2 regions of the Arthrobacter sp. PAMC25564 genome follow, and region 2 is predicted to be linked to the other one. Evidence: predicted binding sites of a transcription regulator. Region 2 holds the regulator's gene; the other holds the start of a gene.
The links. The regulator HrcA, encoded in region 2, represses chaperone genes, less so after heat shock. The targets are predictions, from matches to a motif close to TTNGCACTCGNNNNNNNCGAGTGCNAA.
Positions count from the first base shown of each region.

Region 1: the regulator HrcA is predicted to act here: its motif matches at 13,019-13,045, upstream of groES (co-chaperone GroES).

Region 1 is NZ_CP039290.1:1,606,731-1,627,119, forward strand. It holds gene mshA (D-inositol-3-phosphate glycosyltransferase) at 1-45, opposite strand, end outside; gene E5206_RS07370 (6-phospho-beta-glucosidase) at 248-1,723, opposite strand; gene E5206_RS07375 (carbohydrate kinase family protein) at 1,816-2,907, shown strand; gene alr (alanine racemase) at 3,114-4,373, shown strand; gene tsaE (tRNA (adenosine(37)-N6)-threonylcarbamoyltransferase complex ATPase subunit type 1 TsaE) at 4,370-4,996, shown strand; gene tsaB (tRNA (adenosine(37)-N6)-threonylcarbamoyltransferase complex dimerization subunit type 1 TsaB) at 4,996-5,667, shown strand; gene rimI (ribosomal protein S18-alanine N-acetyltransferase) at 5,718-6,185, shown strand; gene tsaD (tRNA (adenosine(37)-N6)-threonylcarbamoyltransferase complex transferase subunit TsaD) at 6,182-7,303, shown strand; gene E5206_RS07405 (glutamate--cysteine ligase) at 7,331-8,482, opposite strand; gene E5206_RS07410 (glycoside hydrolase family 3 N-terminal domain-containing protein) at 8,829-10,361, shown strand; gene E5206_RS07415 (shikimate 5-dehydrogenase) at 10,425-11,234, shown strand; gene E5206_RS07420 (class I SAM-dependent methyltransferase) at 11,244-12,485, opposite strand; gene E5206_RS07425 (hypothetical protein) at 12,542-12,982, shown strand; gene groES (co-chaperone GroES) at 13,206-13,502, shown strand; gene groL (chaperonin GroEL) at 13,582-15,192, shown strand; gene E5206_RS07440 (acyltransferase family protein) at 15,498-17,579, shown strand; gene guaB (IMP dehydrogenase) at 17,785-19,296, shown strand; gene E5206_RS07450 (ABC transporter ATP-binding protein) at 19,361-20,389, shown strand, end outside.
Region 2 is NZ_CP039290.1:2,570,607-2,580,802, reverse strand. It holds gene ybeY (rRNA maturation RNase YbeY) at 1-392, opposite strand, end outside; gene E5206_RS12055 (PhoH family protein) at 389-1,477, opposite strand; gene E5206_RS12050 (flavin reductase family protein) at 1,664-2,179, opposite strand; gene E5206_RS12045 (GerMN domain-containing protein) at 2,634-3,521, shown strand; gene E5206_RS12040 (16S rRNA (uracil(1498)-N(3))-methyltransferase) at 3,545-4,330, opposite strand; gene dnaJ (molecular chaperone DnaJ) at 4,333-5,460, opposite strand; gene hrcA (heat-inducible transcriptional repressor HrcA) at 5,583-6,596, opposite strand; gene E5206_RS12025 (DUF3097 domain-containing protein) at 6,853-7,701, shown strand; gene E5206_RS12020 (DUF4870 domain-containing protein) at 7,840-8,259, shown strand; gene hemW (radical SAM family heme chaperone HemW) at 8,317-9,546, opposite strand; gene lepA (translation elongation factor 4) at 9,549-10,196, opposite strand, start outside.

The DNA of each region.
Region 1 (20,389 bases), 960 kb from region 2:
CGAGGTATGCAGGGAGAGGAAGGCGACACGCCGGATCAGCGACATTGTTTCCCCTCCTCTGCGGACTGCATTTCGATAAAACATTACTCCTGTACCGCGGGCGGGCTCCCGCCGGCCGGTGCGGGGCCAACGGCGTCATCATCGAGCCACGGTCATCTTGCCGTGGGTGTGCGCTGGATTTCCCCGGTTTTGCGACCACGACGCCGGGAATCACCGGGCGTTCCGGCCGGCGCGCCGGGCGCGGCCGTCAAACCCGGGGAAACCCGGCGTCGTGCCCCGGAGCGGGGCCGTCCCCGCCACGCCAGAGCAGCGCCAGTTCCGGGAACGCGGCCTCATAGCCGGCGAGCAGCTGCCCGGCGAGGACCTCCGAATCGACCAGGGGATGCCGGGCGAAGGCCGCGAGGGCCGCCTGCCGCCGGCCCTGCCCGGCTGCCTGCCCGGCTGACAGTCCGGCCGCCTGCACGACGAGGCGTTCGACGTCCTTGACCCGCCGCATCAGCGCCAGCTGCGCCGGAGCCGGGCGGTCCTGCGGCAGCGGCACGACGCCGTCGGGGCTCACCCGGCACGGAACCTCGACAACGGCGTCCGCGGGCAGCCCCGGGACCGCGGGGACCAGGCCGGGACCTGCGCCCGGCACCGTGTTGGGGGTATTGAGGATCAGCTCCGCTTCGCCGCCGCCGGACAGGGCCCGCATGGCCGCCAGGGCGACGCGTTCATAGCCGCCGCCGTCCAGGTCGCTCTCGTCCCGGCGCTCGCCCGCCGTCCGAGCCTCGGCCAGATAACCTTCTTCGCGGGACCGGCGCGCAGCCTCCCAAAGCGGATACGCCTCCGGCCCCGCGGCCGCCAGCCGCGGGTACAGCGCCGACTGCTGCCGGTCAATGGACTCGCCGCGGGTCTGGGCGGAGGCCCGGATCCCGGCCACGGCGCGGACGGTGTCGTAGTAGTAATAGAGGTACTCGTTCGGCAGGCAGCCAAGGCCGGCGAGGAATTCCTGGCCAAACAGCCGGCCTTCCTCGAAGCCTGCCAGTGCCGCGGCATCCGCCAACAGCTCCGGCAGAACATCCCGGCCGCCGGACTCCAGCCGGTAGAGCCAGCCCAGGTGGTTGAGCCCGTAGTAGCCCACGCCGTCGAGAATTCCGTCGAGCTTCCCCTGGAGCCTTCCCTCCGGGAGGGCGACGCCGGCGGCCCGCGCCGCCCGGTGCACGAGGCCGCTGGCGGAATCGCAGATGCCGACAACCCTGTGGCCGAGCACGGGGACCAGCGCCTCCGTGACGATGCCCGCCGGATTGGTGAAGTTGAGCAGCCACGCCTCCGGGCACCGGCGCCGCATCTCCGCCGCGAGCTCGAGCATCCGGGGGATCGACCGCAGGGCATAGGAGATTCCGCCGGCGCCGGTGGTCTCCTGGCCGAGGAGCCCCAGGTCCAGGGCGATCCGCTCGTCCGCCGTCCGGCCGGCGGTGCCGCCCGGGCGGATCGCGGCAAACACCATGTCCGTGCCGTCGAGCGCCTCGGCGAGGGAGGTGGTGGCGCGGACCGTGGGGAAGCCAGCGTCCGTGGACTGCCCGGCGAGCGAGGCCAGGACCGCGTCGACGGCGGCCAGCCGGCCGGCGTCGACGTCGTACAGGACGAGCTCCCGGACGAGCCCCGCGAAGGGTCCGGAGGAGAGGGCCCGGTAGACCAGCGGAACCCGGAACCCGCCGCCGCCGGCAATCATGAGCCGCATGCGGACAGTCTATTCGGTGCTGTTCCTTGCCGGTGCCCGGCCGCTGGCACTCCGTCTATCCCCGGGTACGGGGACGGCGTAGTCTGCCATACATGGACGCGAATCCAATGCGGCGCTACGATCCGCTGTCCGCCGTCCGCAGCCCGGCGTCGGAGGGTTTCGACCTGCTCCTGACCGGCACCGTCTTCCAGGACATCATCTTCACCGGGCTGCCGCACCTGCCCCGGGCCGGCACCGAAATCTGGAGCGAGGGGATGGGCAGCTGCCCCGGCGGGGTAGCCAACCAGGCGATTGCCGCGGCCCGGCTGGGGCTGCGGACCGGGCTGGCCGCCGCGTTCGGGGACGACGGCTACGGCGACTTCAACTGGAAGATCCTGGCCGGGCAGGAACACGTTGACCTGTCCCTGTCCCGGCGCGTTCCGGGCTGGCACTCGCCCGTCACGGTGTCCCTCAGCGTCGAGAAGGACCGCTCGATGGTGACGCACGGCCATCCGGCGCCGGTGACCTCGACCGAACTGATCGGATGCCCGCCGCCGGCGCTCGCGGCCATCGCGGAACTCGGCGAGGAAATGGAACCATGGGCCCTGGACGCCGGCAAGGCCGGCGTCCGGTTGTTCGGCGACGTCGGCTGGGACCCCACGGGCGCCTGGTCCGCCGCCCGGCTGGAGAACCTGCAGTATTTCCACGCCTTTATGCCCAACCAGCACGAAGCGATGGCGTTCACCGGCCGCGACAATCCCTGGTCCGCGCTGTATTCGCTCGCGGACAAGGTGCCGGTGGCCGTCGTGACGCTGGGCCCCCAGGGCGCCATGGCCGTCGATTCCGAAACGGGCGAAGAGGAATGGGTGCCCTCCCTGCCGGTCTCGGCCTACGATCCCACCGGCGCCGGGGACTGCTTCGGCGCGGCCTTCATCGTGGGCTGCCTGGCCGGCTGGCCGCTCGGGGACAGGCTCCGTTTCGCCAACCTGTGCGCCGCCCTGGCCGTGCAGGAGGTGGGCGGTTCGCTTGCGGCGCCCGGCTGGGGGGACATCGCCGACTGGTGGCAACGGGCCAACGCCCGGAAGGAGCGGCAGGGCAGCCAGTGGCTGCGCCGCTATCGCTTCCTCGAGGAGATCGTCCGGGATGTGCCGCCGGAGGCGCAGCGGCGCGCGACGGCGACCATCGCGCACCTTTCGGACGCGTAGCCGGCCGGCGTACGGCGCGAGCAGATGGGCATGCCCCGTGCGGTGCTGAGCCCCGGTCCCCTTCACCGTTGCGCATGCCCCGTGCCCGGGCCGGGGCATGGACATAGTCCCGCTGGGCCCGCTCTCTGGCGCGAACAATGGGCATGTCCTCCGGGGGCCGGTGGCCGGAATTATCCGGTGTGCACTGCCGCCCCTAGAATCGATACGTGACTTACCCAGCAGCGACAGGCGACTTCCGCACCGATATGGCGGCCGCAGCGGCCCGCCCCGAGGAGCGTTCGGCAGTAATCGACCTCGAGGCCATCCGGCACAATGTGCGCCGGCTGGCGGCCGTGGCCTCGCCGGCCCAGGTCATGGCAGTGGTCAAGGCCGACGCATACGGGCATGGCGCCGTTCCGGTGGCCCGGGCCGCCCTCGGTGCCGGCGCGGGCTGGCTCGGCGTGGCCCACATTTCCGAGGCGCTGGCCCTGCGCGCGGCCGGGATCGAGGCACCGCTGCTGGCCTGGCTGCACACCCCGGAGAGCAACTTCGCCGCCGCCGTCGCCGCCGGCATCGACATCGGCTGCTCGGGCTGGGAGCTGGACCGGGTGGTGGCAGCGGTCCGTGATCAGGAACGGCCCGCCCGCATCCACCTGAAGGTGGACACCGGCCTGGGCCGCAACGGCGCCACCCTGGCAGCCTGGGACGCCGTCGTCGGCGAGGCCATGGAGTACCAGGACCAGGGCCTGCTGCGGGTGGTGGGCATCTTCTCCCACCTGGCCGTCGCCGACGAGCCCGAGCGTCCGGAAACCGACGAGCAGCTGGCCGTTTTCCGCGAGGCCCTCGCCATCGCCCAGGACGCCGGCGCGGACCCCGAAGTGCGCCACCTCGCCAACACTCCGGCCACCCTGTCCCGCCCCGACACGCACTTTGACCTGGTCCGGGTGGGCCTGGGCATCTATGGGCTGTCCCCCTTCGAAGGGCAGAGCTCCGCGGAGCTGGGGCTGCGCCCGGCCATGACGGTCCGCACGGTCGTGTCACACTGCAAGGACGTGCCCGCCGGCCAGGGCGTCTCCTACGGCCTGAACTACCGCACCGCCGGGGCCAGCACCCTGGGGCTCATCCCGCTGGGCTACGCCGACGGTGTCCCGCGCGTTGCCACCGGCGGCCCGGTCCGGGTGGAGGGCGTGAACTACCCGGTCGTCGGCCGGATCGCGATGGACCAGATGGTGATCGACCTCGGACCGCGCAACGTGACCGCCGGCGGCCCGAGCATCCTCGGGGCCCAAGCCGTGCTGTTCGGGAACGGCGAGGACGGCGGCCCGACGGCGGAGGACTGGGCCCGCGCCGCCGGGACCAACAACTACGAGATCGTCACCCGGATCAGCCCCCGGGTGCCGCGCCGCTACATCAACGAAGTACCCTACCCCCACGACGGGGGCGCCGCCGTGGCCGGAGCATCCGGCAACAACAAGGCCACGCCGTGAGCGCGGCGGCCTGGCAACGGACGCTCGAAGTCCAGACGGCGGAGCACACCCATACCCTCGGGGCGGCCCTCGGCGCCCAGCTGGCGGCGGGGGATCTCGTGATCCTCACCGGCGAACTCGGGGCGGGCAAGACGACGTTCACCCAGGGGCTCGGCGAAGGGATGGGCGTGCGCGCCGGCATCATTTCACCGACCTTCGTGCTGGTCCGCATCCACCCCAACCTGCCCGACGGCCCGCGCCCGGGCGGCCCGGACCTCGTGCACGTGGACGCGTACCGGCTGGAGTCCGCATCCGAAATCGATGACATTGACCTCGAAAACACGATGGACAGCGCCGTCACCGTCGTCGAATGGGGCCGCGACCGGGTGGAACACCTGAGCGAGAGCCGGCTCGAGGTGGACCTGTACCGCGCGCTGGGCGGCACCCCGGCGGCTTCGTCCGGGCACGGCTCGCCGGGACCGGCGGAGGCCGGCGGCGTCCTGGACTTTGACACGGACGACGACGGCGAGCCCCGCACCGTGGTGATCCGCGGCTTCGGTCCGCGCTGGGCACAGCCCCCGGCGCTTCCCGGGCTCCCGATCCTTCCCGGGACCCTTCCCGCCGCCGCGGAAGGGAACTCCTGATGCTGATCCTCGCCATCGACACCTCCGCCGTGGCCAGCGCCGCCCTCGTTTCCGATGGTGCGACGGAGTCCCGGCTGGGCAGCTTCGCCACCGAGGACACCCGCAGCCACGCGGAAGTCCTGGCACCGGGGATCGAGCGGCTCCTGGCCGAGGCCGGCCTGGCCGGCGCCGACGTCGACGCCATCGTCACAGGGGTGGGCCCGGGCCCCTTCACCGGCCTGCGCTCGGGGATCGTCACCGCCCGCACCCTCGCCTTTGTCTGGAATAAACCGCTGTACGGCGTCATGAGCCTGGACGCGATCGCCCTCGACGTGGCCCGGTCAGCCGAGGCGCCGCCGGAGTTCCTGGTGGCGACCGATGCGCGGCGCAAGGAGGTCTACTGGGCCCGGTACACCCTCACCGGCGCCCGGTTGCCGCGGCTCCTCGATGGCCCGCACGTGGGGTTCGCCGCGGACCTCCCCGGGCTGCCGGTCTATGGCGCCGGGGCCGGGATTTACTCCGGGGTGCTCCACGCCGTCCCCGGATTCAGCGACCGGCAGCCGGAGGCCCTCGGGCTGGGCAGGCTGGCGCTCGCCCGGCTCGCGGCAGGAGAACAGCTGCTGGATTCGACCCCGCTGTACCTGCGCGAGTCCGACGCCCAGGTGCCGGGCCCCCGGAAGCGCGCGCTGTGAGCCGCGCGGAAACGCCGTCTACGGCGCCGGGCACGGTGACGCTGCGGGCCATGGATGTCGCGGACATCCCGGCCGTCCACGAGCTGGAGCGCCGGCTGTTCCCGGTAGACGCTTGGCCCCTGCAGATGTTCTTCGATGAGCTGGCACAACGGGAAACCCGCCGCTACCTCGTCGCGGAGCTCGACGGCGGGATCGTGGGCTACGCCGGGCTGATGTGCATCGAGCCGATCGCGGACGTCCAGACCATCGCCGTCGTGCCGGAACAGGAAGGCAAGGGCATCGGCTCGGCCCTGCTCACCGAGCTCATCAGGGAGGCCCGGCGGCGCCATGCCGAGGACGTGCTGCTGGAGGTCAGGGCGGACAACCCGCGTGCCCAGCGGCTCTATCTCCGCTTCGGCTTCGAACAGATCCATGTCCGGCGCCGCTACTACCGCGACGGCGTCGACGCCCTGATCATGCGGCTCCGGCTGAACGCCCCACCACCGTCCGAGCAGCCCAGGGAAGCAGGCCGCCCATGAACCGCACCCAGCACCGTGACCAGCCGCTGGTCCTCGGCATTGAATCCTCCTGCGACGAGACCGGCGTCGGGATTGTCCGCGGAACGGCCCTGCTGACCAACACCGTGTCCTCCTCGATGGACGAACACGTCCGGTTCGGCGGCGTCATCCCCGAGATCGCCTCGCGCGCCCATCTCGACGCCTTCGTGCCCGCCCTCCGGGAGGCGCTGGCGGAGGCCGACGTCAGGCTGGAGGAGCTCGACGCGATCGCGGTCACCTCCGGGCCCGGACTCGCGGGAGCCCTGATGGTGGGCGTCTGCGCGGCGAAGGCCCTCGCCGTCGCGACGGGCAAGCCGCTCTACGCGATCAACCATCTCGTCGCGCACGTCGGCGTCGGGCTGCTCCAAGCCGATGCCGGCGGCCCGCAGACCGTTACCGGCGCGCTGCCGGCTAACGGTTTGCCGGAGAACCTGGGCGCGCTGCTCGTGTCCGGCGGGCACACCGAAATCCTGCGGGTCCGGAGCATCACGGACGACGTCGAACTGCTCGGCTCCACCATCGACGACGCCGCCGGCGAGGCCTACGACAAGGTGGCCCGGCTGCTGGGCCTGGGTTATCCGGGCGGCCCCGCCATCGACAGGCTGGCGCGCAGCGGCAACGCGAAGGCGATCCGCTTCCCGCGCGGGCTCAGCCAGCCGAAGTACATGGGGACCGCGGAGGAACCCGGCCCGCACCGCTACGACTGGTCCTTCAGCGGGCTCAAGACCGCCGTCGCCCGCTGTGTGGAGCAGTTCGAGGCCCGCGGGGAAGTGGTACCCGTGGCGGATATCGCCGCGGCGTTCCAGGAAGCCGTGGTGGATGTGATCACGTCCAAGGCGGTGCTGGCCTGCCGCGAAAACGGCATTACCGAGGTGCTGCTGGGCGGGGGAGTGGCCGCCAACTCGCGGCTGCGGCAGCTCACCCAGCAGCGCTGCAGCGCGGCCGGGATCCGCCTGACCGTCCCGCCGCTGTCCCTGTGCACCGACAACGGCGCCATGGTCGCCGCGCTCGGCGCCCAGCTGGTGATGGCCGGGGTGGCGCCGAGCGGCATCGGCTTTGCCCCGGATTCCTCCATGCCGGTCACCACCGTCTCGGCCTGAAGCGGTGCTGTGAGGTGAAGGCCCGGCCTAGGCCTCGGGCCCCTTGCGCATCTGCTGGACCAGGTCCAGTACGACGGCGCGCAGGTCGCCTCCGTGCTCTGCCGCCACGCGCCGCTGCCGCTGGTAGCCGGCGCCGCGCTCGATGATCTTCAGCACGTCGGCCAGCTCGGCGCTGCAGCCGAGTTTCACGGCGACGGGTTCAAGCCGGGCGACTGTCTCGCGGATGTGGTCCGTGACGAGCTGCTCGTTGCCTTCGGCATCGAGGATGATGATGGCGTCCAGGCCGTAGCGCGCGGCACGCCATTTGTTTTCCTGCACATGCCAGGGTGGCATGGTCGGTATGGTCCCGCCGTTGTCCAGCAGGGTGGAGAAGTCGTCCACGAGGCACTGGGTCAGCGCTGCAATGGCGCCGACTTCCTCGAGGGTGGCCAGTCCGTCGCAGATGCGCATCTCGATGGTGCCGAAATGGGGGACGGGCCGGATGTCCCAGCGGATTTCGGAGAGCGAGTCGATCACTCCGGTGGTGAACATGTCCTGGGCATAGGACTCGAAGTCCTCCCAGCTGGAGAACTGGAAGGGCAGGCCGGCGGTGGGCAACTGCTGGAACATCAGCGCGCGCTGGGAGGCGTAGCCGGTGTCCTCGCCGCCCCAGAACGGGCTGGAGGCAGAGAGCGCCTGGAACTGCGGGAAGTAGTTCACCAGGCCGTCCAGGACGGGGAGGACCTTGTCCCGGCTGTCGAGGCCGACGTGGACGTGGACGCCGTAGATGACCATCTGGCGGCCCCACCACTGGGTGCGGTCAATGAGCTTGGCGTACCGGGCCTTGTCCGTCACGGGCTGAAGCTGCGGCGGGCTGAAGGGGTGGCTCCCGGCACAGAAGATCTCGACGCCCATGGGGTCGGTGACGTCACGGACCGCCGCGAGGGAACTGCTCAGGTCCGCCTTTGCCTCGGCCACAGTGTTGCAGATCCCGGTGACAAGTTCCACCGTGTTCAGCAGCAGCTCCTGCTTGATGTGCGGGTGCTCGTCGTCCTCGTTCAGTTCGGGATGCCGTGCGGCGACCCCGCGGAGCACTTCCTTGGCCACGGAGGCCAGCTCTCCGGTTTCCGCATCGACGAGGGCGAGCTCCCATTCCACACCAAGAGTTGATTGCCTGGATGAAGCGAAATCAATCTTCATGTGGTCCCTTCACTGTTCGGCTGTCTGTTTCCGCGGCCCTGGCCGACGGTGCCACGGCCAGCGGAACCGGCAATGTCACCATCAGAGGTACTGGCAAAGTCACGAGCGGCGTCGCCGGACAGTTGGCAGGGCAACGGTGGTCCAAGTCTAGTGCAGGGGTACCATCGAGACGGTGGCCAGACGACAGCGAACAAGTGAAAGTGTTCACAAAAGAACTCCGACCGCAGCGGTTTTGATGGCAGTTCTGGGACTGGCCCTCGGAACGGCCTCCTGCTCGGCGCCTCCGCCGCCAGCACCTTCAGGCCGTCCCGCGGCCCCGTCACCACACGGCGTCCCGGATTCCCCGTTGGACACCGGATCCCGGCCGCTCGGCTGGGGACCGGAGCAGCGGGACGCCGACGCGGCCGCCCAGGCCGTGGCCGCCATGAGCCTCGAACAGGAGGCCGGGCAGGTCCTGCTGCCGAACTTTACCGGGCCCGACTATGAGTCCCACGCCGCGACCATCGAGCGCCTGCACCTAGCCGGCTCCATCATCATGGGAGACAACGTTCCCGGAACGCCTGGGGGACAGGTGGACACCGGCGCGATGCAGGGCGTCACCCGCCGGCTCCAGTTGGCGGCTCGGGCGGATGGCCGCGGCTGGCCCGGAATGATCGGCGTCGACCAGGAAGGCGGGGTGGTAGCCAGGCTGCGCGCCCCGCTGACCGAGTGGCCTGCCCCGATGAGCTACGGCGCCGCCGGAAACGGGCCGCTGGCCTCCGGTGCAGGCCAGGCCATGGGCTCGGAACTGGCTGCGCTGGGCTTCAACCTCGACTTCGCCCCCGCCCTGGATGTAACCATGGGCCCCGCAGATCCGACCATCGGGGCGCGGTCGATGTCCGGCAGCGCCGACGCGGCTGCGGAACTCGGCGTCGCCTTCTCCGGGGGGATGCTTGCCTCGGGGCTGCTGCCGGCAGTCAAGCACTTTCCCGGCCACGGCTCGGTAGACGTGGATTCGCATGCCGGTCTCCCCGTCCAGGGTGCGTCCCTGGACCAGCTCCGTGCCAAGGATCTGAAACCCTTCCAGGCGGCCATCAGTGCCGGCCTGCCCATGATCATGACAGGCCACGTCGCCGTGCCTGCGCTCGAACCCGGGGTACCCGCGTCTGTGTCCAAGCCTGCTTATGCGATGCTGCGGGGGATGGGCTTCCACGGCGTGGCGGTGACGGATGCGCTCAACATGGGGGCGGTCCGGAAGCAGTTCCCCAATGACTCCGCCGCTCCGCTGGCGCTCGCCGCGGGTGCCGACCTGCTGCTGATGCCGGCAGATGTGGCCGCAGCCCATGCCGCGATCGTCGGGGCCGTGAAGAGCGGGGCCCTGCCGCCGGAACGGCTGGCCGAGGCCGCGCGGCGGGTGGCCACCATGATGAGCTGGCGTGGCCGCACCGGCGCCCCGGCGGGAACGGCGCCGGGCAGCGGCACGGAGCTGTCGCGGAAGGTCTCCGCGGCTGCGGTCACCGTCCTGGCCGGCCCCTGCCATGGGCGGATGGTGCCCGCGGGCGTGCGTGTAACGGGCGGCTCCGAGGAGGACCGTTCACGGTTCACGGCCGCGGCCCGGAACGCCGGCATCAGCGTCGGCAGCGGGCCGCTCGTTTCCTTGATCGGTTTCGGCGGGGCGGCGGAGCCGGAGGCAGCAGAGGCGGCACCGGCGGACGTTGCCGTTGCCCTGGACGCGCCATGGGCGCTGGCCGGCTCTGCCGCTCCGGCGAAGATCGCCCTGTACGGCCGCAGCCAAGGCGCCTACGACGCGTTGCTGGCAGTCCTTGCGGGACAGGCGGCGGCCCCAGGGAAGCTTCCCGTCGCCGTCGGACCGCAGGGCCCGGGAACAGGTTGTGGCTGACACCGGACCCCGCCGGACTTTGCCGGAGGGTTTAATGGGGTTGTGCCCATACTGAACAAAGATATGACCCTGTGCATCTCGCTCTCGGCCCGGCCGAGCAACAACGGGACGCGTTTCCACAACTACCTGTATGAACAGCTGGGCCTGAACTGGATCTACAAGGCCTTCGCCCCCACGGATCTGGCCCAGGCAGTGGCCGGCGTCCGCGGGCTGGGGATCCGCGGCTGTGCCGTGTCGATGCCGTACAAGGAGGATGTCATCGCCCTTGTCGACGTCTTGGACCCCTCAGCGAAGGCGATAGATTCGGTCAACACCATTGTCAACGACGGCGGGACGCTCACCGCCTACAACACCGACTACACGGCCATCGAACAGCTGCTGCAGCGCAACGCCGTGCCGTCGTCGTACTCGGTGTGGGTGCTGGGCTCCGGCGGAATGGCCAAGGCCACCGTGGCGGCCCTGCGCGACGCCGGGTTCAAGGATGTCACCGTGATCGCCCGCAACGAGGCAGCGGGGCGGGCGCTCGCCGGACTGTACGGCTTCGCGTGGAGTCCGGAACTTCCCGCAAGCGATGGAGGCGGCAGCGCCGACATGCTCATCAACGTCACGCCGGTGGGTATGGCCGGCGGCCCGGACGCCGAGGCGCTGTCCTTCCCACAGGAGGCGATCGACGCTGCCAAGGTGGTGTTCGACGTCGTCGCCCTTCCGGCGGAGACGCCGCTCATCAAGGCTGCCCGGGCAGCGGGCAAGACCGTGATCACGGGAGCGGAGGTGGCCACCATCCAGGCGCTGGAGCAGTTCGTGCTGTACACCGGCATCCGGCCCACCGATGAACAGGTGCGGGCCGCCGAGGAATTCATGCGGGCCCAGTAGCTTCCGGAGCTAGGCCGGCTCCACCGAGATGGCCACCTTGTCCTCGCCGATCCTGGTGAGGACCAGGGTGGCCGTCTTCTTCGCGGCATTCCGGCCTCCGGCCTTAGCTGCGGCCTTCCCTGCGGGGAGCAGCTGCTTGCGCAGCTCTTCCGGGGTGACCGAGGTGCCGCGTTTCTTGATGTCCAGGACGCCGATGCCTTGGTCCCTGACCCAGGCCTTGAGGACCTTGACGTTGAGCGGCATCATCTCCAGGACCTTGTAGGCCCGGGCAAACGGGGTGTCCCTGAGTTCCGGGGCACAGATGTAGGCGATGTGCTCATCGACGAGGTGCCCGTCCAGCTGCAGTGCGACGTCGGCCACCAGGCCGGCGCGGATGACGGCGCCGTCGGGCTCGTACAGGTAGCCCTCCACAGGACCGACGGGGGCCAGCGGGCCGCCGCCGAAGTCCTCGCTGCTAGTCAGCTCCGCTGCCCCCTGCGGTCCCAGCAGGAGCGCTGCCCGCCGGATGCCGGGGCGGCGCACCGCGTTGAACCACAGCGCCACCTCGGTGACGTCCCCGCCCACCGAGACCCACTGGGCTTCGCAGCCCGCCGGGACCGCGTCATGCGGCATGCCCGGGCCCATCTTCACGCCGACGGCGAGGCCGGAGGCGGCCAGCGACTCCACGAATGACAGCGGAGGGGAGAAGTCTTCCGGATCCCAGAGCCGCTTCGTTCCCGAGCTGGAGGTGGTGCGGCGGGCCGGGTCGAGCCAGACGCCGTCGATCCCTTCCAGCGACATGGCGGTGGCATCCGAGTGGACCACGGTGGCGTTCCGGAACGGAATCAGGTTCATGGTTGCACAGGCGGCCGTGGTTTCGTCCACTTCCACCGCGGTGACCTGGATATCCAGGGAGGCCAGCGCCATCGCATCGGCGCCGAGCCCGCAGCCCAGGTCTGCCACATGGCTGATTCCGGCACCGAGGAACCGCTGCGCATGCCGGGCTGCCACCGTGAGCCGGGTGGCCTGCTCCAGGCCGGCCTGGGTGAAGATCATCTGCCGGGCGAACTCGCCGAACTTGGCCTCGGCCCTGGTCCGGAGCCGGGACTGGGTCAGCACTGCCGAGACTAGCTCGGGGGAGTGGCCGGCCTTCCGGAGGGAGGCGTTGAGCCGGAAAGCCTCGTCCTCCCGGTACGGTCCCAGCGACGCCAGCAGCTCCCACCCCTCGGGATTAAGGAGCGGGGCGATCTGGTCCTGCGGTGCGTCAGCCATGGGAACAAGCGTAGTGGAGGCGCTCTTCCCCAGATGCGCCCGCTAGTGTTGACGGCATGGAAGACAGCGGCATCAATGATCAGCGCAGCGACGACAACGGCCTGGCCGGCAACAGCAGCGCAGCGCAGCAGTACGCCGATGGGGACCACCGCAACCACCGGGGGCTTGCCCGGTATGCCCGCCCCGCGCTGATCGCCGGCGGGGTCATCGCCGTCGTCTGCGTTGCGTTGCTGGTCATCATCTTCTTCCTGGATTCCTTCAACGCGACCATCTACTCCGTCGGCGGCAAGGACGTCACGGATGCCACCGACGAGGCGCGGGCGATCCGCGACACGTACGCCGCGGCCCGTCTGGGCGGCATCATCTTCCTGGCCATCGGTGCCGCCCTCGCCGCCGCCGGGGGCCTCGTGCTGTACCGCCACCGGAGTGAGCAGGGCCGGGACGACGACGAAGAGAACGGCGAAGACGTGGACTTTGAGGACCTCGCCGGGCAGTAGCAAAGCACGTCGCGGGCGTTCATCCGGAACGGATTTCTGGCACTCGCCTTGACCGAGTGCTAACTCCTTACATAGAGTCGTCATTAGCACTCTCCCCCGGAGGGTGCTAACACATGAAGAACTGCCCGCCAGGCTTGCTGCCGGCACCGCGACGACGGTTTGCCAGCCCCGGGACCACAGTTCTACTGTCCACGAATTTGCTGACGTAGAAGGAGAGGTCCGAGTGTCGGTCTCTATTAAGCCTCTTGAGGATCGTATTGTTGTCCGCCCGCTCGAAGCAGAGCAGACCACGGCTTCCGGCCTGGTTATCCCGGACTCCGCGCAGGAAAAGCCCCAGGAAGGCGAAGTTGTTGCAGTAGGCCCCGGCCGCTTTGACGACAACGGCAACCGCGTTCCGATTGACGTTGCCGTCGGCGACGTCGTCATCTACTCCAAGTACGGCGGAACCGAAGTCAAGACCGGCGGCACCGAGTACCTCGTGCTGTCCGCCCGCGACGTTCTGGCGATCGTCGTTAAGTAACTTCCCTTGGACCCCCGCGCCGCCGATCCCTCTGACGATGGATCAGTTGCGCGGGGTTCTGTCTTGAAAGGACAAAACCATGGCAAAGCAGCTTGCGTTTAACGACGCTGCCCGCCGGTCGCTTGAAGCCGGCATCGATAAGCTCGCCAACACTGTCAAGGTGACGCTTGGCCCGCGCGGCCGCAACGTCGTGCTGGACAAGAAGTGGGGCGCTCCCACGATCACCAACGACGGTGTCACGATCGCCCGTGAAGTAGAACTGGACGACCCGTACGAGAACCTTGGCGCGCAGCTTGCCAAGGAGGTCGCCACCAAGACCAACGATGTTGCCGGTGACGGCACCACCACCGCCACCGTGCTGGCGCAGGCCCTGGTCAAGGAAGGCCTGCGCAATGTCGCGGCCGGCGCCGCCCCCGGCGAGATCAAGCGCGGCATCGAGGTCTCTGTCGAGGCCGTCGCCGCCCGCCTGCTCGAAAACGCACGCCCCGTCGGCGGCGACCAGGTCGCCAGCGTTGCCTCCATCTCTGCCCAGAGTGACGAGATCGGCGAGCTCCTGGCCGAGGCATTCGGCAAGGTCGGCAAGGATGGTGTGATCACCATTGAGGAATCCTCCACCACGCAGACCGAGCTGGTCCTGACCGAGGGCATGCAGTTCGACAAGGGCTACCTCTCCCCGTACTTCGTCACCGACGCGGAACGCCAGGAAGCAGTGCTCGAAGATGCCCTGATCCTGATCAACCAGGGCAAGATCTCCTCGGTCCAGGAATTCCTGCCGCTGCTGGAGAAGGCGCTGCAGAGCTCCAAGCCGCTGTTCATCATTGCCGAGGACGTCGACGGCGAGGCCCTGTCCACGCTGATCGTCAACCGCATCCGCGGCACCCTGAACGTCGTTGCCGTCAAGGCGCCGGGCTTCGGTGACCGCCGCAAGGCCATGCTGCAGGACATCGCCACCCTCACGGGCGCGCAGGTTGTCTCTGCGGAACTGGGCCTGAGCCTGGACACCGTCGGCCTCGAAGTGCTGGGCACTGCCCGGCGCATCACCGTCACGAAGGACAACACCACCATCGTCGACGGCGCCGGTTCGGCCGAGGACGTCGCAGCCCGGGTTGCCCAGCTGCGTGCCGAGCTGACCCGCACGGACTCGGACTGGGACAAGGAAAAGCTGCAGGAACGCCTCGCCAAGCTGGCCGGCGGCATCGGCGTGATCAAGGTCGGCGCAGCCACCGAGGTCGAGCTGAAGGAAAAGAAGCACCGCATCGAGGACGCCGTTTCCTCCACCCGCGCTGCCCTCGAAGAAGGCATCGTGGCCGGCGGCGGCGCCGCCCTCATCCACGCCCTCAAGGCGCTCGACGAGACCCCCGCCGTCCAGGCTCTCGAAGGTGACGCAGCCGCTGCTGTCGGCATCGTCCGCCGGGCACTGACCCAGCCGCTGCGCTGGATCGCCCAGAACGCCGGCTTCGACGGCTACGTCGTCGTTGCCAAGGTGGCCGAATCCGACAACAACCAGGGCTTCAACGCCAAGACCGGCGAATACGAAGACCTCATCGCTGCCGGCGTCATCGACCCGGTGAAGGTAACGCGTGCGGCCCTCCGCAACGCTGCCTCCATCGCGGCACTGGTCCTCACCACGGAAACCCTCGTGGTCGAGAAGCCTGCCGATGATGACGAGCACGCGGGCCACCAGCACTAACACGGGCCCCCGGCGCCTTCCCTGGCGCCAGCCCGGCAACACAGCTCCAGGACAGGGGGCCGGATCAGCATCAGCTGGCCCGGCCCCCTGTTTTTTGTGCCCCGGGCGCCCGCACCGCGGAATCTCCCCACGTCCGGCAGCGCCGCTGCCGGGTACGACGGCGGGTCCCGGCGACACGCCGCCGGGCACCTCCAGCGATGGGGGATTTCGCACCGGAACCGTCCACGTGGCCGCCCCGACGATTGGCCACAGAAATTACGGTTCGGTAACATTGATGCTTTGGAAGCCGGCCCGAGAGGATTTTTGTGTCGAACGAGCGAGCCGCTTCCAGCCCTGGAACGGCGGATGCGGGCTCATTCTCGGGCCGGAAATCCAGCTACCGCCCCGAAGTCCAGGGCCTCCGCGCCCTCGCGGTCCTCATGGTAGTCACCTATCACGTGTGGCTCGGCCGCGTCTCCGGCGGGGTGGACATCTTCCTTCTTATTTCAGCGTTCCTGATGACGCTCGGCTTCGTCCGGAAGGTCGAAAGCGGGAAACCCCTCCGGCTTCTGGGACACTGGCTGCACTTGCTCAAGCGGCTGCTTCCCGCCGTCGTGGTGGTCATCCTCGGCGTCCTCGCCGGCACGTGGGCCATCCTTCCGCAAAGCCGCTGGCCCGACGTCCTGGACCAGGCCTGGGCTTCCCTGCTCTACCGGCAGAACTGGCTCCTGGCGGACAGCGCCGTCGACTACTATGCGCAGGACCACTCCGGCGCCAGCCCGCTGCAGCACTTCTGGTCGCTGTCCGTCCAAGGCCAGGTCTTCCTGCTCTGGCCGCTCGTGTTTGCCGGCACGGCCCTGCTCCACCGGTTGCTCCGGCACCTGCTCAGGCACCGGTGGGCGGCCAGCTACCGGCTGTTGCTGGCCGCCGCCTTCGGGACAATCTTCGTGGTGTCCCTCGTGTACTCGGTTGACCAGACCGCCGGCAACCAGGGCTACGCCTACTTCGACACGCGCGCGCGGCTCTGGGAGTTCGCCCTCGGCTCCCTGCTGGCGCTGGCGCTGCCCTACCTCAAGCCCGGCAAGGTCCTGAGGGTGGCGCTGGGTTGGACCGGCCTTGCGGCGATGCTGTCCTGCGGGCTGCTGCTGACCGTGGACCGTTCCTTCCCCGGCTTCGTGGCGCTGTGGCCGACACTGGCGGCGGCCGCGATCATCGTCGCCGGGCAGAGTGGCAGCCGCTTCGGTGTGGACCGCCTGCTCAGCTGGAAGCCCCTCGTTTCTTTGGGCGATAACTCCTACGCCCTCTACCTCTGGCACTGGCCGTTGCTGGTCCTGGCCCTTGCGTGGATGGGGATCACGGCCCCGGACCTGGCGCAGGGCCTGATCATCGTCGCGGCCTCGGTCGTGCTGGCCGTACTGACCACCCGGTTCGTGGAGCAGCCAATGCGCGAGTGGCGCTGGCCGGAACGCCGCGTCTGGCGCACCGCCGTCGTCATCGCTGCCTGCGGCACGCTGCTGGCGGGCCCCGTGTCCGTCTGGCAGGGCCAGCTGCTGGCGGACGAGGCGGCAGCCGCGGCGCAGCCCAGGGAACTGACACCCGGGGCCGCCGCCCTGGCGCCCGAGAATGCGGGCAAACCCACGCCGGACGCGAAAATCATCCCGGCTCCGGCCGCGTTGAAGAACGAGTGGGCCGATATCGACGGGCTGTGCACGGACGGGAACGTCCCCGGCGATCCCCTGTTGTCCGGCTGCCTGCAGAACAGCAGGCCGGAAACCGTCACCAAGCGGATCGTGGTGCTCGGCGACTCCCACGCCCAGCAGTACATGGCAGCCCGCGGCCCCATCGCCAGGAGCCACGGCTGGGAGGTCGTCGCCCTGCTGAAGGGCAACTGCCGGTTCGGCGGCGCGACCCCGGACCGTGACGCCGACTGCAACGCCTTCAACAAGGCCAGTGCCGGGTATGTCCTGGAACACCGCCCCGACGCCGTCTTCACCGTGGCGTCCCTGACGCACATCGACGCGCCGTTCGAAACCGAGGTGCCCGGCTACCTTGAGGGCGTCAAACCCTTCACCGACGCCGGCATGGACGTCGTAGGGATCCGTGACAATCCCCGCTTCGGCATCAACATGCCCGAATGCGTCCAGAAGCACGGCCCGGATGCCCCGGACTGCAACGTGCCGCTGCAGGAGTCCCTGGCCGCTTCCTCGCCCCTGGACGCGTACCGGGGCAAGGTGCCGGGGCTGCACCTGATGGACCTGAGCGATTTCATCTGCGCCGGCGGACGCTGCCCCGCCGTGGTGGGCAATGTGTACGTCTACAAGGACGACAACCACCTGACCAAGACGTATGTCCAGACCATGATTCCGATGTTCGAGGAGCGGCTGCTCGCGGCCACGGGCTGGAGCTGACTCCCGCCGCAGGCGCGGTGGCACAGGCAGGGTGACGCGGTCCCGCATGCCGTACCTCACATTCCGCCCCGGAATATGGGGATCGCCGCCAAGGTTCTATTATTTATTCAACACTTCTGCACAGGCCACGCCCGTAATGACGGGCTGGTCATCTGATGCAACCCCTACCCGTGAAACCCTGCAACCCAAGGTAAGAGGCGCACTCATGACCCAGCCCGAACACAACCCCTTCGGCTTCATCGGCCTGACGTATGACGACGTCCTGCTCCTGCCCGGCCACACGAACGTGATTCCCTCCGAAGCGAACACCTCGTCCCGGATCTCCAAGCGCATCACGGTCCAGACGCCGCTGCTGTCCGCCGCCATGGATACCGTCACCGAGTCGCGGATGGCGATCGCCATGGCCCGCCAGGGCGGCCTCGGCGTCGTGCACCGCAACCTCTCCATCGCAGACCAGGCCGACCAGATCGACCGGGTCAAGCGCAGCGAATCGGGCATGATCACCAACCCCGTGACCATCGGCCCCGAGGCAACTCTTGCCGAGCTGGACGAGATCTGCTCGCACTACCGCGTGTCCGGTCTTCCGGTGGTCGACGAGGGCAACCGGCTGCTGGGCATCGTCACCAACCGCGACACCCGCTTCGTGCCGGAGTCCGACCTCCCGATCCGCCTGGTCAGCGACGTCATGACCAAGATGCCGCTCGTCACCGGGCACGTCGGCATCAGCCGCGAGGAAGCCTCGCACAAGCTTGCCACCAACAAGATCGAGAAGCTCCCGCTCGTTGACGAGCAGGGACGGCTCAAGGGCCTCATCACCACCAAGGACTTCACCAAGGCCGAGCAGTACCCGCTCGCGACCAAGGACGAGGAAGGCCGCCTGCGCGTCGGCGCGGCCATCGGATTCTTCGGCGACGGCTGGGAACGCGCCATGGCGCTCGTCGACGCCGGCGTGGACGCCCTCTTCGTTGACACCGCCAACGGGCACTCCCAGGGCGTGCTGGACATGATCCGACGGCTTAAGTCGGACCCCGCCGTCGCGCACGTGGACATCATCGGCGGCCAGGCCGCCACCCGTGAAGGCGCCCAGGCGCTGATCGACGCCGGTGCCGACGGCATCAAGGTCGGCGTCGGCCCTGGCTCGATCTGCACCACCCGCGTCGTCGCCGGCGTCGGCGTCCCGCAGATCACGGCCATCTACGAGTCCGCCAAGGCGGCCATCCCCGCCGGCGTTCCGCTGATCGCCGACGGTGGCCTGCAGTACTCGGGCGACATCGGCAAGGCGCTGGTCGCCGGCGCCGACACCGTCATGCTCGGCTCCCTGCTGGCGGGCTGCGACGAGTCCCCGGGTGACCTGATCTTCGTCAACGGCAAGCAGTTCAAGCTCTACCGCGGCATGGGTTCGCTCGGGGCCATGCAGACCCGCGGCAAGAACACCTCCTACTCCAAGGACCGCTACTTCCAGGCCGACGTCTCCGGCGATGACAAGCTCATCCCGGAAGGTATCGAAGGCCGCGTGGCCTACCGCGGCCCGCTGGCCTCCGTGGCCTACCAGCTGGTCGGCGGGCTCCGCCAAACCATGTTCTACACCGGAGCCCCGACGATCCCCGAACTCAAGGCCCGCGGAAAGTTCGTCCGGATCACCCCGGCTGGCCTGAAGGAATCCCACCCGCATGACATCCAGATGACGGTCGAGGCACCCAACTACGGTTCCCGCTAAGCCCACGGCCGCCAGGCCGGACGCCGCCACTTTTATGGTCACCGGTCAGGACTAGGCTCAATCCATGTCTGAACTCCCGCCCGCGCGTGAGCCCCGGCGCAAGCTTGCGCTGAGGCCCTACGCGCGGGCGGTGGGGCAGGTTCTGCGGGTCAGTTTCCGGGCCTCGCCCGCGGCCGTGGTCATGAAGGTGGCGGGATCGCTGATCTCGGCGCTGTTGCCGCTCGTCACCACGTATTATGCGGCGCTGACCACCACCTCACTCGCGGCAGCCTATTCGGGCAACGCCGCCGCAGGCCAGCAGGCCATCGTCTACGTCATCATCACCGCCGCGCTGGGGCTGTTCTGGGGCGCCTTCAGCAGCGTGGACCGCTACATCCAGCAGCTCATGAGCTTCCGGGTGGGCGCGATCGTGGGCGACCTGATGTACGAGCGCTTCCTGGCCCTCGAGTTCTGGCGGTACGACGACAAGGAAACTGTCGACCTCTACGACCGCGCCAAGCGCTTCTCCGACTCCTACGCGCGGGTCCTGGACCGCATCGCCGCGATCTTCACCCAGGCGGTCTCCGTAATCCTCGCCATCGGGGCGCTCCTGCTGGTCAGCTGGTGGATCGCGGTGATCGTCCTGATCGCGATCGTCCCCAGCGTGTACCTGCAGTTCAGGCTCTCCCGCGAGCAGATCGCCCACTGGAACACCCAGGTCGATTCGCGCCGGCAGCGGCGCATGATCGAAACCAACCTGCTCCGCCCCCAGCACATTGCCGAGATGCGCCTCTACGGGATCGTCGGCTACCTGATGGGACTGCGCTCCCGGCTACGGGACGCCGACGAGAAGCGCCGGCTGGACTTCCAGAAACGCTACATTCCCAAGCAGCTCGCGGCGGATGCCTTGCAGTACGGCGCCGAGGTGGTGTCGCTGATCTGGGTGGTAGGCCAGATCATCGCGCGGGCCCAGCCCGTCGGGCAGTTCCTCTACATCCAGCAGATCGTCAGCCGTGCCCTGTCCACGGCAAACAACCTTGTCTCCTCGCTCAGCTCGATCGACGAGGACCTGGCAAACTTGACGGATTACGAACTGTTCATGGCACTCCCGGTG
Region 2 (10,196 bases):
TCCTCCGGCTCGGCATGGTCAAAGCCCAGCAGGTGCAAAATGCCGTGCGTGGTCAGCAGCAGCATCTCGTCCTGGGTGGAGTGGCCGGCGTTCCGGGCCTGGACCTCGGCCACCTGGGGGCAGATGGCGATGTCGCCGAGCATGCCCTGGGGAGTCGGCTTGTCCGGCGTGCCCGGGGTCAGCTCGTCCATCGGGACCGAGAGCACATCGGTGGAGCCGGGCTCATCCATCAGTTCGAGGTGCAGCTTCTCCATGGCGGGTTCGTCCACCAGCAGGATGGACAGCTCCGCCTGGGGATGGATGAAGAGGCGTTCGAAGATGAACCGGGACAGCGACACCAGCTGGGCTTCGTCGACGGCGATGCCGGACTCGTTGTTGATCTCGATGCTCATGCGTGTTCTCCCCGCTTGTCGCGGGCAACGGAGTGTTTGACCCGGTTTCTCTGGATTTCGTCCCAGATGCTGTACGCGGTGACGATGTCGCCCACCAGGCGGTGCCGGACGACATCGGAGGCATCGAGAACGCTGAAGTTGACGTCATCGATTCCCTGCAGGATCTCCTCGACGATCCTCAGCCCCGAGCGGGTGCCGAACGGGAGGTCCACCTGGGTTACGTCACCGGTGACCACCATCTTGGAGCCGAAGCCCAGGCGGGTGAGGAACATCTTCATCTGCTCCGGCGTGGTGTTCTGCGCCTCGTCCAGGATGATGAAGGCATCGTTGAGCGTACGTCCGCGCATGTAGGCCAGCGGTGCGACCTCGATGGTGCCGGCAGCGATCAGCCGCGGGATGGACTCGGGATCCATCATTTCGTGCAGGGCATCATAGAGCGGGCGCAGGTAGGGATCGATCTTGTCGCTGAGGGTTCCCGGGAGGAAGCCGAGCCGTTCCCCCGCCTCGACGGCAGGACGCGTCAGGATGATCCGGCTGACTTCCTTCTGCTGCAGGGCCTGGACGGCCTTGGCCATGGCGAGATAGGTCTTGCCGGTGCCGGCCGGGCCGATCCCGAAGATCACGGTGTTGGCGTCGATCGCGTCCACATAGTTCTTCTGGTTCAGCGTCTTGGGCCGGATCGTCTTGCCCCGGGTGGAGAGGATGTTGGTGGTCAGGACGTCCACCGGGTTCTGCAACGACTGGCTGCGGAGCATCGACACGAGCTGCTTCAGCAGGGCAGGAGTGATGATGGTCCCCCGCGCGACGAGAGCCCGCACTTCGTTGAGCAGGCGCATGATCCGCGGCACATCGGCGGCCGGCCCGCTGATCGAGAGCTCGTTCCCGCGGACATGGAAGTCGACGGCCGGGAACTGCCCTTCGATGAAACGCAAGGCTTCGTCATGGCTGCCGAGGGACTGGACCATCTGATCGGAGTCATCGAACAGGACCACCTCCGTCCGCAGCCCTGGTAGGGAGTGGGGAAATTCACCTGCGGTGCGCCCTCCGGCGCTGATCCGGGCCTTGCCGTTCGTTGCTTCAGTCATGGTGTTGGCCCGCGGGCCTCTGGTCCCCTCCAGTTCGGAAATGGTCTGCCCCCTGGTCCGGTCCGACGGCGGTGCGTGCCGTTTGGTTCCGGGTACAGCGGGTCCTTCCATCTTACGCCAGCACGGCGATCCCGACGCCGGCCGGGATCCGGCGGCCCCCGCGGCCGGATGGCTGCCCAGGCATGGTCATGCCACGCTCTCCAGCGCCCCGGCCTGGGACCGGACGCCAACATGGCTGCCCTTGTAGAAGAGCAGGGGCTCGGCGTCGGTGCGGGCGCCCAGGGCCCGGACGGCCGCCACAACAATGGTGTGGTCGCCGCCGTCGTACTCCTGGTGCAGTTCGCAATCGACCCACCCCAGCGCCAGATCCAGGACCGGGTTGCCCAGCGGCGACGGCGAATGGCCGACACCGGCGAACTTGTCCGCTCCGGAACGGGCGAACTGCGCCGCCAGGTGCTGGTGTTCAGCCGGGAGGATGTTCACGGTGAACCGGCCGGCCTGGCGCAGCAGCGGCCATGTGCTGGAGGTCCGTGCCGGGCTGAAAGTGACCAGGGCCGGCTCCAACGACACGGATGAGAAGGGCTGGCAGGTAAACCCCGCCGGCCCGTGCTTTGTTGCTGCCGTGATCACCGTCAGCCCGCTGGCGAAGTGTCCGGGAATGTGGCGGAGGTTCTTCGGGCTGAGGTCGGAGTGTTCCGTCATGGCGAGTCCTTACAACGCTTGTAGCCCCAATCAACCACCCCGGGCGCAGCTTCGCAACCCCGGCTGAAACGCACAGTCGCGCAGCGACGCAACACGTCACGGCCCGAAACATGACGTAAGAATCCGCTCGTGGGCAGCCGCCGGCGGGGCGGTGCCGGCCGACACTTTGTCTCAACTTCGCATCGGCCGCATATCGTTCCCGTTGCAGTTCCGGGCGGCCGGCCGAATCCGCGGTTTCGCGCCGGGTCCGTATGCCATGCTGGAATCCGGCTGGCCCCACGGCCGCCCGGCCGGTCTCCCGGAAGGGAAAGACGGGCGGCCGCGGGCCGTCTTCGACGGCTGGAAACGGATCATCGCCGCTGACCGCGGCTGTACGCGAAGGGACAATGGCATCAGGCAGCGTGGAGTTGATCAGTCAGTTGCGGGCCGCGTCCGCGGCGTCGCGCTGGCGCTGATGCTGCCTGCCACCCTTGTGCTGTCCGGCTGCGTGGCGACGCCGCAGGGCGGCATCACGAACTCCGGCAGCCCGTCCGAACTCATTCCCGCCTCGGCATCCGCCGGCGCACCGACCACCAGCGCACCGCTGGAAACCACCCAGGCCTCCAACAAAGCCCCGGTCTACTGGATTGGCCGGAGCAATGACAACGTATTCCTCTACCGCGAGTTCCGTGATGTGCCCGAACAGGAGAACCCCGTCACGCGGGCCCTGAAGGTGATGATGTCCCAGAAACCGCTCGACCCGGACTACTTCACGCCGTGGCAGAACCCGAAGAAACTGGCCACCTCCATTTCCGGCAAGAATGTGATTACCGTGGACGTGTCCGCTGACGCCTTCAACTCCAATGTGGATGCGGCGATGGCCGAGCACGCCGTCCAGCAGCTTGTCTACACCGCCACTGCGGCCGCGGCCAGCGCAGGACTTATCGACTCGGGGCAGCAGATACAGGTGGTGGTGCTCGTTGACGGGCACACCGACTACGTCGCCTTCAACCATGTCCGGCTGGGCTCGCCGACCTCCCGGGGCGTGGGGATGGTCGCTCCCGTGTGGATCATTGATCCCCAGGAAGGGACGTCGGTGGACGACGGCACCGTCAGGATCACCGGCCGGAGCACCGTTCCGGGCGGGAAACTGCGCTGGGAGATCCTGCGGGTCGATGGCAGTGTGAAGGCCCCCTATCTGAACGGCACCGCCGCCGCAGCCAGCGACACCGCCCAGTCTGGCGTGTTCAACATCTCGGCGAGCCTCGGCCCGGGAAACTACGAGGTCCGCGTGTCCCAGCTCGAAGCGGGGAACCCGGCCCAGGATCTCAATGTCGACACCCGCGGTTTCACCGTCAAGTAGCCGTCAGGAACCGCCCGGCCCCGCTACCAGCGGCCCAGGATATCGCTCGCCAGCACGGTCGCGGCGGGTCCGGCGGTGGATGAGCGCAGCACGTGGTGGCCCAGTAACGCCGTGACGGCACCGGCGTCGCACAGCCGCGTCACCTCCCGCGGGCTGATGCCACCTTCCGGGCCCACAATCAGCAGGACTTCCCGTGGCAGCCCGGCGGGGTTGCCGCCGTCGGACCCCGGACCGTCCGCCCAGGCCTCGAGCACCTGGCGCAGGGGCCGTACGGCATCTTCGTGCAGGATGACCGCGAGGTCCGCGGCGGCCACGGCCGCCTGCAGGCCGGGGCCGTCGACGGCGGCCCGCACCTCCGGGATCCAGGCCCGCCGCGCCTGTTTCGCAGCAGCCGTGACGACCGACTGCCATTTGGCGTGGGCCTTCACGGCCCGCTCGGCCTTCCACCGGACGATGGAACGCTCCGCCTGCCAGGGGACGACCGCGTCGATGCCCAGCTCGGTGGCGGTCTCGGCCGCGAGCTCGTCGCGGTCGCCCTTGGCGAGGGCCTGCACGAGGACCAGCCGGACATCAGGCCGGGGTTCCACGGCGAGGTCCGCGCACTCCACGGTCAACGCGCCGGGTGCGGCGGCGGTCACGGTGCCGGTGAGCCGCTTGCCCGCGCCGTCGGCGACGTCCACAGTCTCACCGACGGCGAGACGCTTTACGGTGACCGCGTGGCGGGCCTCGGCTCCCTCCAGGCGGAAGGTCGAACCGGGGACCTGCGCATCGAGGGTCCCTGGGGCGGTGAAGAAGACCGGGTTGCTCACCGCTACAGGTTCCCGAGCCGGTCCCGGAGCTTGGCGAACACGCCGCCGCTGGCGGCGAGCTTGCCCTCGGTGAACTGTTCGCCGCGCAGCTTGGCGAGCTGCCGGAGCAGGTCTTCCTGGGCGCCGTCGAGCTTGGCCGGGGTATCCACCTGGAGGTGGACCTTGAGGTCTCCGCGGCCGTAGCCGCGCAGGTGGGTGACGCCGAGTCCGCGCAGGGTGATGACCTCGCCGGACTGGGTACCAGCCTTGACATCAATCTCCTGCGGACCGTCGAAGGTGTCGAGGCTGAGCTCGGTGCCGAGGGCGGCGGCCGTCATCGGAATGTTGAGGCTGGCGTGCAGGTCATCGCCCTCGCGGACGTAGGTGGCGTCGTTGTTGACCCGGATCTCCACGTAGAGGTCGCCGGCGGGGCCGCCGGCGGGGCCCGCCTCGCCCTGACCCGAAAGCTGGATGCGCGTTCCGGTGGCGACGCCGGCCGGAACCTTGACGGTCAGGGAACGGCGGCTGCGGATCCGGCCCTGGCCGCTGCACTCGTTGCAGGGATCCTTGATGACCGTGCCGAAGCCCTCGCAGGTGCCGCAGGGGGCGGTGGTCATGACCTGGCCGAGGATGGAGCGGACGGCTCGCTGGACCTGGCCGCTGCCGCCGCAGATGTCGCAGCGTTCCGGGTGGCTGCCATCGCGGCAGCAGGAGCCTTCGCAGGTGGGGCAGGTGACGGCGGTGTCGACTTCGAGCTTCTTGTTGACGCCGAACACGGCGTCACGCAGGTCGATCCGCACGCTGATCAGGGCGTCCTGGCCGCGGCGGACCCTGGACGCCGGGCCGGACTGGCCGCCGGCGCCGAAGAAGGTCTCGAAGATGTCCTGGAAGGCGAAGCCCTGGCCGGAGTAGCTGCCGCCGCCGAAGCCGTTGTCGGTGCCGTTTTCATTGCCGGTGGTGTCGTAGATCCGGCGTTTCTGCGGATCGGACAGCACCTCGTAGGCGTGCGTGACCGCCTTGAAACGGTCAGAGGCATCATCCCCGGGGTTCACGTCCGGGTGCAGGTTCCGTGCCAGCTTGCGGTAAGCCTTTTTGATCTCTTCCCCCGTCGCTTCGCGGGAGACTCCAAGAACGTCGTAATGGCTGCTCAAAGTTCGTTTCTCTTCCTCGTTGTACTGCCGGTGTTGTACTGCCGGTAAGGGGCAAAAAGTCCAGTGTGCGACGGCCCGCGGCGCTGCCGGCTGAGCCGTCCCGGCGCTTCAGGGCCGGTTCTTCAGGGTCCGAGGATCCTCGAAAGGTAGCGGGCCACCGCACGGACGGCCGCCATGGTGGTTGGATAGTCCATCCGCGTGGGGCCCAGCACGCCGACCTTGGCCGTGGCATCCGGGCCGTAACCCGTCGCGACCACGGAGGCCTCGGCCAGCCCGTCATACGGGTTTTCCCGTCCGATGCTCACCGTCACGCCGCGCGGGTCCTCGGCCATCTCGCTGAGCAGGCGGAGCATGACCACCTGCTCTTCCAGCGCTTCGAGCACCGGGCCGATGCTCAGCGGGAAATCAACGTTGGAACGGGCAAGGTTCGCCGTCCCGGCCATCACCATGCGCTCTTCGCGGCTGCTGGCGGCAAGGGCTTCGAGGCCGCGGGCCAGCGACTGGGCCGCGGCGCGCCGGACCGGCTGGCAGCTCGCGACGACGGCCTGCAGGTTCTGCGGCAGCAGGTTCAGCGGGGTGCCGGACAGGCTGCCGAGGAACTGGTTCCGCAGCTCCGCGAGGGCGTCGTCGGGCAGGTCCCGGCCGATGTCGATGATGCGCTGTTCCACCTTGCCGGTATCCGCAATCAGCACGGCCAGCACCTTCCGGGGCGCGAGCAGCACAAATTCGATATGCCGCACGCGGGCGCGGCTCAGATGCGGATACTGCACGACGGCGACCTGGTTGGTCAGCTGCGCGAGCAGCCGGACGGTCCGGTCCAGCACGTCGTCGAGGTCGTCCGAGCCCTCCAGCAACGCCTGGATCGCACGGCGTTCCGCGGGGGAAAGCCGCTTGACCGCCGAAATCTGGTCCACGAAGAGCCGGTAGCCCTTGTCCGTGGGGATCCGTCCGGCACTGGTGTGCGGGGCCGTGATCAGTCCCTCGTCTTCCAAGGCGGCCATGTCGTTGCGGATGGTGGCGCTGGACACGCCGAGGTGGTGCCGTTCAACGAGTGCCTTGGAGCCAACGGGCTCGCGGGAATGGACGTAGTCCTCCACGATGGCGCGCAGCACTTCGAGTTTGCGCGGTTCGCTCACGCTCCACCTCCAATCGGCTTTCCCGCATGCGGTGCCGCCCGCCGCCTGCCGGTAAAAGCGGCCCGCGGTTAGCACTCGACATACCTAAGTGCTAACCAGTCTAATATGAGTCGCCGCGTTGTTAGCATTGGATTCGCTCCGGGCGTTACTCCCGGGCTGGTGTTTCCGGGCGTAGCTGTTTCCGGGCACAGCCCGGCCGCCCCTCGATCGTTTCCCTGACCGCCGTACATTCCGAGTGCAAAGCAGTGTGTAAGAGATGTCGTACCAGAACTGGGGACCCCAGGACCTGTCCGCTCCCGCCAAGACGCAACTCCCCGAGGTTCCGGTGGAACGGGACATGGTGCTCGAGGAAGTGCAGACCGGCTGGGTCGGCGCGGTCACGCGCGTCGAGAAGTCCGGCGGGATGCATGTCGTGGCCCTCGAGGACCGCCGGGGCAAGTCCCGGTCCTTCCAGCTGGGTTTCGGTTTCCTGCTGGACGGCCAGCCCATCCGCCTGATGCCCCCGGCACCCCGGAAGAACCCGGCCCCCGCTCCCACCCGCACTGCCTCGGGATCGGTCCGGGTTGAGGGCCAGCGCGCCCAGGTGGCGAAGGCCAGCCGGATCTGGGTGGAAGGCAAACACGACGCCGAACTCGTCGAAAGGGTCTGGGGCGACGACCTCCGGGTGGAAGGCATTGTGGTCGAGCCGCTGCACGGCATTGATGACCTCGCCGGCGCCGTGGCGGCCTTCCGCCCGGGCCCGGGCCGGCGGCTCGGGGTGCTGGTGGACCACCTTGTGCCGGATTCCAAGGAATCCAGGATTGCGGCCGCGGTCATGGCCTCCCCTGGCGCCGCAGGGAACGTGCTGATCGTGGGCCACCCCTATGTGGACGTCTGGCAGGCCATCCGCCCCGCAGTCCTGGGCATTGAGCAGTGGCCGGTGATCCCGCGCGGGATGGACTGGAAGACCGGCATCCTGACGGCCTTCGGCTGGCCGCACAGCACCAAGGAGGACATCGGGCTGGGCTGGCAGAAGCTCCTCGGCGCTGTCCGCAGCTACGCCGACCTCGAACCTTCCCTGCTGGGCCGGGTGGAGGAGGTCATCGACTTCCTCACCGTGCCCTAGGCATTCCGCCCGGCGCACCATCACGGCCGGGCCCGATCCACTTTTCACGCCCAGGCAAGTATTCTTGGTACGGCGGCTCCATGCGGGGCCCGGCTCTCCCAGGCACCAACGCACCACCGCAATCCGAAGGATGTAACCGTGGCAGATGACGCACGCGAACACACGGGCCACCAGGCCGGCCATGGCCAGCCCCCGTACCATGGCGTTCCCGCAAATGCGCTGCCGCTGACGGCAAACGAGGACCGGCAGTGGGCCACCCTGGCGCACTTTGGCGGAATCCTTGGCTGTGTACCGTCGTTGCTGATCTATCTGATTTTCAAGGACCGCGGCCCGTTCACGGCCCAGGAGTCCAAGGAAGCGCTCAACTTCACGCTTCCGCCCACGATTGCCGCGGTGCTGGCGAACATCCTGGTGTTCCTGCCGGTGGTGGGCAACCTCTTCGCGGTCCTGGCCACCGTGATCTGGATTGCGGTCACGTGTTTCTCCGTCGCGGCGGGCATCCACGTCAACCGTGGCCAGCCGCACCGCTACGAGTTCAACCTGCGCTGGATCAAGTAGGGCCGCCGCCAACTCCCCGGGGGCGCTGTTCCCCAGGCGTGCCGCCGGCCGGCCGGGTCAGTCCGGCAGGAGCCTGCGGACGACGGCGTCGGCGAGGAGCCTGCCCTTGAGCGTGAGGACCAGGCGGCCCTTGAAAGCCACGGCCGGGTCCACGAGGCCGTCGGCGATGAGCCCGGCGACGGCATGGCGTCCGGTATCCCCCAGCCCTGCGGTCTCCAGCCCCGAGTTGAGCCGGGCCTCGAGCATAACGCGCTCCACGTTGCGGGTTTCGGCGTCGAGCGTTTCCCGTCCGGCGGCGGGCGACACGCCTGAACCGAGCCGTCCCGCATATGCGGTGGGGTGCTTGACGTTCCACCAGCGGACACCGCCGACGTGTGAGTGCGCGCCCGGACCGATCCCCCACCAGTCGTCCCCGCGCCAGTAGGCGAGGTTGTGCCGGCAGGCCTGCTCCGGCGTGCGGGACCAGTTGCTGACCTCGTACCAGCCCAGGCCGGCGGCGGTGATCAGTTCGTCGGCAAGTTCGTACTTGGCGGCGTGGTCGTCGTCGTCGATTCCGGGCACTTCGCCGCGGCGGATCCGGGCGGCGAGCTTGGTGCCGTCCTCGACGATCAGCGCGTAGGCGCTGATGTGGTCCGGACCGTAGGACAGCGCGGTCTCCAGCGAGCAGCGCCAGTCGGCCAGGGACTCCCCCGGGGTGCCGTAGATCAGGTCCAGGCTGACGGCGAGGCCGGCGTCCCTGGCCCACTGCACCGCCCGGGGAACCCGGCTCGGGGTATGGGTGCGGTCGAGGACCTTCAGGACATGCGGAACGGCGGACTGCATGCCGAAGGAGACGCGCGTGAAGCCGGCGTCGGCGAGCAGCTGCAGCGATTCGGGCGTGACAGAATCCGGGTTCGCTTCCGTGGTGACCTCGGCGCCGGGCTGCAGGCCCCACGCCGCGACGGCGGCTGCCAGGATACGGGCCAGGTCCCCGGCCGGCAGCAGTGTCGGCGTTCCCCCGCCGAAGAACACGGTCCCGAGGGGCCGTTCCGGCAGGCCGGAGCCCTGCAACGCCCGGGCGGCGAAGTCCACCTCCGCGATGGCTGTGGTGGCGTAGGCGTCCTGGGATGCCCCGCCGCCCAGTTCGGTGGCCGTGTACGTGTTGAAATCACAGTACCCGCAGCGGACGGCGCAGAACGGGATGTGGACGTAGAGCCCGAAGGCCCGCCCGGTGGCGCCCTCCACCGCCTGGGCGGGCAGCAGCCCGTCCGACGGCGCCGGGTCGCCCAGGGGAAGAACGCTCGGCATGGCTACTTCTTGGCCTTGTCCTTGGATTCGTCCGTTGTGAGGGCGGCGATGAAGGCTTCCTGGGGCACCTCGACGCGGCCCACCATCTTCATGCGCTTCTTGCCTTCCTTCTGCTTCTCCAGCAGCTTGCGCTTTCGGGTGATGTCACCGCCGTAGCACTTAGCCAGGACGTCCTTGCGGATGGCCCGGATGCTTTCGCGGGCAATGATCCTCGATCCGATGGCGGCCTGGATGGGCACCTCGAACTGCTGCCGCGGAATGAGTTCGCGCAGCTTGCCGGTCATCATCACACCGTAGGCGTAGGCCTTGTCACGGTGCGTGATGGCGGAGAAGGCGTCCACCTGTTCGCCCTGGAGCATGATGTCCACCTTGACCAGATCGGCGACCTGGTCGCCGTCGGCCTTCCAGTCCAGCGAGCCGTAGCCGCGGGTCTTGGACTTGAGGATGTCAAAGAAATCGAAGACGATTTCGGCCAGCGGGAGGCGGTACCGGATTTCCACCCGGTCCTCGGAGAGATAGTCCATGCCGCCCATGATGCCGCGCCGGCTCTGGCACAGCTCCATGATCGCGCCGACATACTCGTTGGGCGCCAGGATGGTGGCGGACACCATCGGCTCGCGGACTTCAGCGATCTTGCCGCTGGGGTACTC